Regions from separate parts of the Streptomyces sp. NPDC060035 genome, predicted to be linked through region 2. Evidence: riboswitches for the same ligand, from Rfam matches in the RefSeq annotation. Region 2 holds a riboswitch; each other region holds the start of a gene.
What was found. A riboswitch is a leader RNA that binds a small molecule or an ion and turns the genes downstream of it on or off. The one in region 2 is predicted to bind thiamine pyrophosphate.
Positions count from the first base shown of each region.

Region 1: linked by a shared signal. The riboswitch ahead of thiC (phosphomethylpyrimidine synthase ThiC) and the one ahead of thiO (glycine oxidase ThiO) in region 2 are both predicted to bind thiamine pyrophosphate.
Region 3: linked by a shared signal. The riboswitch ahead of ACFWBQ_RS36270 (thiamine ABC transporter substrate binding subunit) and the one ahead of thiO (glycine oxidase ThiO) in region 2 are both predicted to bind thiamine pyrophosphate.

Region 1 covers NZ_JBHWVO010000009.1:77,833-80,094, reverse strand. Annotated here, with positions in the region: gene thiC (phosphomethylpyrimidine synthase ThiC) at 1-1,000, opposite strand, end outside; TPP riboswitch at 993-1,126, opposite strand; gene ACFWBQ_RS16545 (YibE/F family protein) at 1,198-2,262, shown strand, end outside.
Region 2 covers NZ_JBHWVO010000012.1:32,195-34,456, reverse strand. Annotated here, with positions in the region: gene ACFWBQ_RS20180 (NAD(P)/FAD-dependent oxidoreductase) at 1-549, opposite strand, end outside; gene ACFWBQ_RS20175 (hypothetical protein) at 578-919, opposite strand; TPP riboswitch at 971-1,083, shown strand; gene thiO (glycine oxidase ThiO) at 1,081-2,262, shown strand, end outside.
Region 3 covers NZ_JBHWVO010000044.1:18,609-20,870, forward strand. Annotated here, with positions in the region: gene ACFWBQ_RS36265 (ABC transporter permease) at 1-23, opposite strand, end outside; gene ACFWBQ_RS36270 (thiamine ABC transporter substrate binding subunit) at 68-1,165, opposite strand; TPP riboswitch at 1,238-1,354, opposite strand; gene rlmN (23S rRNA (adenine(2503)-C(2))-methyltransferase RlmN) at 1,444-2,262, opposite strand, start outside.

The DNA.
Region 1 (2,262 bases), on a different contig from region 2:
ACCAGGCCGCCATGATCGAGCCGCCTCGGGACACGATGCCGGTCTTGCGGCGGGCCGTCAGCGGGACGTACGGCAGCCGGACACCGGCGTGCACCGTCATGTAGTCGACGCCTTGCTCGGCCTGCTCGATGACGGTGTCCTTGTAGATCTCCCAGGTCAGCTCCTCCGCCCGGCCGTCGACCTTCTCCAGCGCCTGGTAGAGCGGAACGGTGCCGATCGGCACGGGGGAGTTGCGCAGAACCCACTCACGCGTGGTGTGGATGTTGCGGCCGGTGGACAGGTCCATGACCGTGTCGGCACCCCACTTGGTGGCCCAGGTCATCTTGTCCACCTCCTCCTCGATGGAGGAGGTGACCGCGGAGTTACCGATGTTGGCGTTGACCTTCACCAGGAACCGCTTGCCGATGATCATCGGCTCGATCTCCGGGTGGTTGACGTTGGCCGGCAGCACGGCACGTCCCGCCGCGATCTCCTCGCGCACCACCTCGGGCTCCACGTTCTCCCGGATCGCGACGTACTCCATCTCCGGAGTGATCTCGCCGCGGCGGGCATACGCGAGTTGGGTGACCGGCTGTCCGTCGCGACTGCGGCGGGGCTGGCGGGGGCGGCCGGGGAAGACCGCGTCGAGGTTGCGCAGGCCTCCGCGCGGCGATGTGTGCTTGAGCCCGTCGTCCTCGGGTCGTGCGGGGCGGCCCGCGTACTCCTCGGTGTCGCCGCGGGCGATGATCCAGTTCTCCCGCAGGGGAGCGAGCCCACGGCGGACATCGGTCTCGGTGGTGGGATCGGTGTACGGACCCGACGTGTCGTAGAGCGTCACGTCCTTGCCGTTGGTGAGGTGCACCTGACGGACCGGCACCCGGAGGTCCGGGCGCGAGCCCTGGACGTACCCCTTGTGCCAGCCGATGGACTTCCCGGCCTCGTTGTTCGCCGCGTCCTGCGCATTCTGGATGTTCTGCGCATTCTGCTTCGAGGCAGGCGTGCGTGCGTCCGCTGTGGTCATGAGACCTACTCCCTACGCCGGCATTACCCGGTAACAGGTTCGGCGGTCGGCGCAGCGTGTCCCGTACGGATATACGGAGGTCAGCGCCCTCTCAGCCCGGTGCTCCGAGCTCCCGCGTGTGCAAAGGTGCCTCCACGCTAGCCTCCCTGCTGGCGTGCTGGCCAGAGGGCCTCTTCGCTTCTTGGGATGATCGCCCGGTGACGTCCTCCCCGAGCGCCCCCGAACCGCACGGCTCCGAATCCGGCAGCACACAGAGTCATGCGCCCGGCCACACGCACAGCCACGGCCCCGCCGCGCCCGTGTCCAAGCATCTGCGCAAGGTCATCGCCGCCGTGCTGATCCCGTTCGCAGCCGCGGTCGTTGTCGGTCTCGTGGCCTTCTGGCCGGGCGGCGCCCCCTCCCACGAGCGCACGGGTGTCGGCTTCGACCGGCAGACCCAGCAGGGCAAGGTGGTGAAGATCGACAAGGTGGACTGCGCGGACGTGAATGCCGCACAGGTGCCACCGACCGGTGACACCTCGACGCCCTCGGGGCGCGAGGCCGTCGACGAACAGTCGGGGCTGTGCAAGAAGGCCACGATCGAGGTGACGAGCGGCAAGGACAAGGGCCGTACGTTCGTCGAGATCATCCAGCCCGACGCCTCCAGGCAACTGCAGGACGGCCAAGGGGTGGTTGTGGCGTACGCGCCCGACGCGCCCCACGATCTGCAGTACTCGGTGACCGACGTGGACCGTACGTTCCCGATGGCTCTGCTGGCCGGGATCTTCGCCCTCGCGGTGATCGTGGTGGGCAGGCTGCGCGGACTGATGGCGCTGATCGCACTCGCGGTCTCGTTCGCCGTGCTGACGCTGTTCATTCTGCCGGCGATCCTGCAGGGCTCGAATCCGCTGGTCGTCGCGGTGATCGGGGCCAGCGCCATCATGCTGATCGCCCTCTACATGTGCCACGGACCGACCGCACGCACATCCGTGGCCGTCATCGGCACGCTCATCTCGCTGCTGCTGATCGGACTGCTGGGCTCCCTCTTCATCGGCTGGGCACGTCTGAGCGGCAACACGGATGACAACACCGGACTGATTCACGGGCTGTACCCGGACATCGACATGAGCGGCCTGCTGCTGGCCGGTGTCATCATCGGCTCGCTCGGGGTGCTCGACGACGTGACCGTCACCCAGACGTCGGCGGTCTGGGAACTGCACCAGGCAGACCCGACGATGGGCGTGCGGGGGCTCTACCGGGCAGGCATCAGGATCGGGCGCGAC
Region 2 (2,262 bases):
TTCCGCGGCTTCGACGACGGTGACCGCGCAGCCCGCGGCGCGGGCGGCGGTGGTGAATTCGGCACCGATCCAGCCGGCCCCCACGACCACGACGTCGTGCTGCCGCTCCAGGACGGGCCGCAGCCGTGCGGCATCGTCGACGGTGCGCAGCAGGTGGACGCCGGGAACACCCTCCGCGCCGGGCAGGACGACGGGCTCGGCCCCGGTGGCGAGGACCAGCACGTCGTACGGGACGGGGCCCTGAGGAGTGTCCAGTTCGTGGGCGGCGGCGCGCAGGCCGCTCACGTCGAGCCCCAGTCGCAGGGTGATGTCCAGCGCCTCGAAGTCGATGTCGAACGCCGAGTCCTCGGCCAGGCCGAGCAGGACCGCCTTCGACAGGGGCGGCCTGTCGTACGGCTGGTGCGGTTCCGCGCCGATCAGGGTGACCGGGCCGGCGAAGCCCTGTTCGCGCAGGGCCACAGCGGTCTGCACGCCGGCCATGCCCGCGCCGACGATCACGACCCGGCGTGGCCGCTGTCCTGCTTCCCGGTGTTCCGTCTGCTCACTCACCCGGCCACCCTAGCCACCTGACGTTCCGTCAGCCGACGAGCTCCTCCACCACACTCGTCCCGCTGCCCTCCTGGGACTCCCACTCCCACCGCTCGTCCAGCCGCACCCGGCCGTCGGGAAGATCCGTGACGGTCGAGACGCAGTGACCGCCGGAAGTCGTTCCGTCCTGCTTCAGCTGCACGTACCGGAAGTCCAGGGTGTCGCCCTGCCGGGTGCCGACGAGATGGCCGCGGACGACGTCACCGCCCGTGTACTCGGCCCAGATCCGGCCCTCCCGCTCCCGGTACGTGAAGCGGGTGCGGGTGCCCACCTGGCCGGGCGCCTGGTCGGCGACGGGCGAGAGGACGAGTCCGTCGAGTGAACGGGCCACGGCGGCTGCTCCCTTACTGGCTACGGGTGGCGGGGTTTAGGGTGGCCAACGTAAGGCACTCGCGGGAGCCCGGACGCACCGGGCTGAGAGGGAGGCTGACCGGCCTCCGACCGTACGAACCTGATCCGGGTCATGCCGGCGAAGGGAGGGGCTGGACGCCCATGCGCATCTCCGGAAACGGATCCGACGTCCTGGTTGTCGGGGGCGGCATCATCGGTCTGGTGACCGCCTGGCGGGCGGCCGGGCGCGGAATGTCCGTCGCGGTCGCCGATCCCGAACCGGGCGGCGGGGCCGCCCAGGTCGCGGCCGGCATGCTCGCCGCCGTCACCGAACTCCACTACGGCGAGCAGACGCTGCTCGCCCTCAATGTCGCCTCCGCCGCGCGCTATCCGGCGTTCGTGGCCGAGCTGGAAGAAGCGAGCGGGCAGGAGACCGGCTTCCGTGCCTGCGGCACGCTGGCCGTCGCGCTGGACTCCGACGACCGGGCCCATCTGCGGGAGCTGCACGCGTTGCAGCAGCGTTCGGGACTGGCCTCGGAGTGGCTGACCGGCCGCGAGTGCCGCCGGCTGGAGCCGATGCTCGCCCCCGGCGTGCGGGGCGGGCTGCGGGCCGACGGCGACCACCAGGTGGATCCCCGTCGGCTGGCCTCGGCGCTGGTCACCGCGTGCGAACGGGCCGGAGTGGTCTTCCACCGGGCCCGGGCCGAACGGCTCTCCGTGACGGGCGGCCGTGCGACCGGAGCGGTCCTCGCGGACGGTACGCAGCTGAGCGCCGACCAGGTCGTGCTGGCCGCCGGCAGCCTCAGCGGCAGGCTCGCCGGGCTCCCCGAGGAGATCGTGCCACCGGTCCGCCCGGTCAAGGGGCAGGTGCTGCGGCTGGCCGTGCCGCCCGCGTACGCCCCCTTCCTCAGCCGGACCGTACGGGCCGTGGTCCGCGGCAGCCACGTCTATCTCGTCCCGCGCGCCAACGGCGAGCTGGTCGTCGGCGCGACCAGCGAGGAGATGGGCTGGGACACCACGGTCACCGCGGGCGGGGTCTACGAACTGCTGCGCGACGCCCACGAGCTGGTGCCGGGCATCACCGAGCTGCCGCTGACCGAGACCCGCGCGGGCCTGCGCCCCGCCTCTCCGGACAACGCCCCGCTGCTGGGTCCGACGGCGCTGCCCGGCCTGCACCTCGCCACCGGCCACCACCGCAACGGGGTGCTGCTGACGCCCCTCACCGGTGACGTGATGGCCCACGTGCTGACCACCGGCGAACTGCCCGCCGAGGCCCGCCCCTTCGCACCGAGCCGGTTCGCGCCCTCCCGCCGGGGCCCCGCCTCCCGGAACCCTTCTCCCGGA
Region 3 (2,262 bases), on a different contig from region 2:
AAGAACGCGACGGGCACGGCCATGAGCCCGAGCCGCACCGCGTTCCCCCTCCACGAGGGCCGAGCGGCTACTTCACGACGAGCGAGGACCACGACTGGACCCACTGCTCACGGTTCTTGGCGATCTTCTCCGGGTCCACCGTCGCCGGCTTGTCGACCGTCGCACCGAACTTCGTGAAGAGTTCCGGCAGCGCCGCGTCCTTCGCGACCGGGTTCACGAACATGTTCAGCGGCATGTCCTCCTGGAACTGCTTGCTGATGAGGAAGTCCAGCAGCACCTTGCCGCCCGCCTCGTTCTTCGCACCGTTCAGCAGGCCGGCGAATTCGATCTGGCGGAAGCAGGTTCCGGTGGCGACACCGGTCGGTGCCTCGGTGGGCTGCGGCTCCGCGTACAGCACCTCGACGGGCGGGCTGGAGGCGTACGAGACGACGAGCGGCCGGTCGGCCTCGGTCTTCTTGCCGCCCGCGGAGCCGGAGAACTCCTCGTTGTACGCCTGCTCCCAGCCGTCGACGACCTTGACGCCGTTGCTCTTCAGCTTCTTCCAGTAGTCCTGGTAGCCACTCTCGCCGTAGGTGGCGACGGTGCCGAGGAGGAAGCCGAGGCCGGGCGAGGAGGTCGCGGCGTTCTCGGTGACGAGAAGGTTCTTGTACGCGGGCTTCAGCAGGTCGTCGAACGACTGCGGCGGCGCGAGCTTCTTGTCGGCGAAGTACTTCTTGTCGTAGTTGACGCAGATGTCGCCGGTGTCGACGGGCGTGACCCGGTGCTTGTCCGCGTCCAGCTGGGTGTCGGCCGCAACGCGGTCGAGGCCCTTCGCCTCGTACGGCGTGAACAGTCCGTTGTCCAGGGCACGGGAGAGCAGCGTGTTGTCGACGCCGAAGAACACATCTCCGCGGGGGGAGCCCTTGGTCAGGATCTCCTGGTTGAGCGCGGCACCGGCGTCACCGCTCTTCAGCACCTTGACCGTGTATCCGGTCTCCTTGGTGAACGCCTTCAGAACCGCGTCCGAGGCGTTGAAGGAGTCGTGGCTGACGAGGGTCACGGTCTTGGAACCCTTGGAGTTCCCGGAACCGGAGGCGTCGCCCTCGGATCCGCCGCAGCCCGCGAGCACGGTGACGCCGAGCGCGGCGGCAAGCGCCGTCGCGGCGCACTTCGTGGTGGTGTTCATGGTGATTCCTCCTGGAGGTGACCAGGAAGAGACGCGGCCCTGCCCGCTCGGTGAGCGGGCAGGGCGCAACAGCTTGAGTAAGGTCCGAACTTCCTACCCGGAATGACCCGGGCGAGGTTCAGAGGGTCTGCGGCCGACCTGTCCTCGGTGCCGCACTCTCAGCGCTGTGGCGCTCCCCTGTCGGAATATGAAGTTGATTTTCGGACCAGGCTACACCGGCGCGATCAAGCCGGTGCACCGCCTGTACCGGGCCGCCGTACCGCCGGTAGCGGTCGGTCTCAGCGCTCGGAGGCCGCGAGCTGTCCGCAGGCACCGTCGATCTCCTGACCACGGGTGTCACGGACCGTGACGGGCACACCATGAGCGGCGATAGCCTCGACGAACGCCTTCTCGTCCTCGGGCCGCGAGGCGGTCCACTTGGACCCGGGCGTCGGGTTCAGCGGGATGAGGTTGACGTGCACACGCTTACCCTTGAGCAGTCGGCCGAGCCGGTCGCCCCGCCATGCCTGGTCGTTGATGTCACGGATCAGCGCGTACTCGATGGAGATACGGCGGCCGGACTTGTCCGCGTACTCCCACGCCGCGTCCAGCACCTCCCGGACGTTCCAGCGCGTGTTCACGGGGACGAGGGTGTCGCGCAGCTCGTCGTCCGGGGCGTGCAGCGAGACGGCGAGACGGCATTTGAAGCCCTCGTCGGCGAAGCGCAGCATGGCCGGCACCAGGCCCACCGTGGACACGGTGATCCCGCGCTGCGAGAGCCCGAGGCCGTCCGGGTCCGGATCCGTCAGCCGTCGGATCGCTCCGACCACCCGCTTGTAGTTGGCCAGGGGCTCACCCATGCCCATGAAGACGATGTTGGACAGCCGCGCGGGCCCGCCCGGAACATCACCGTCGCGCAGCGCCCGCATTCCGTCCACGATCTGGTGCACGATCTCGGCGGTCGAGAGGTTCCGGTCGAGGCCGGCCTGCCCGGTCGCACAGAACGGGCAGTTCATCCCGCACCCGGCCTGCGACGAGATGCACATCGTCACCCGCTCCGGATACCGCATGAGGACGGACTCGACGAGCGTCCCGTCGTGCAGCTTCCAGAGCGTCTT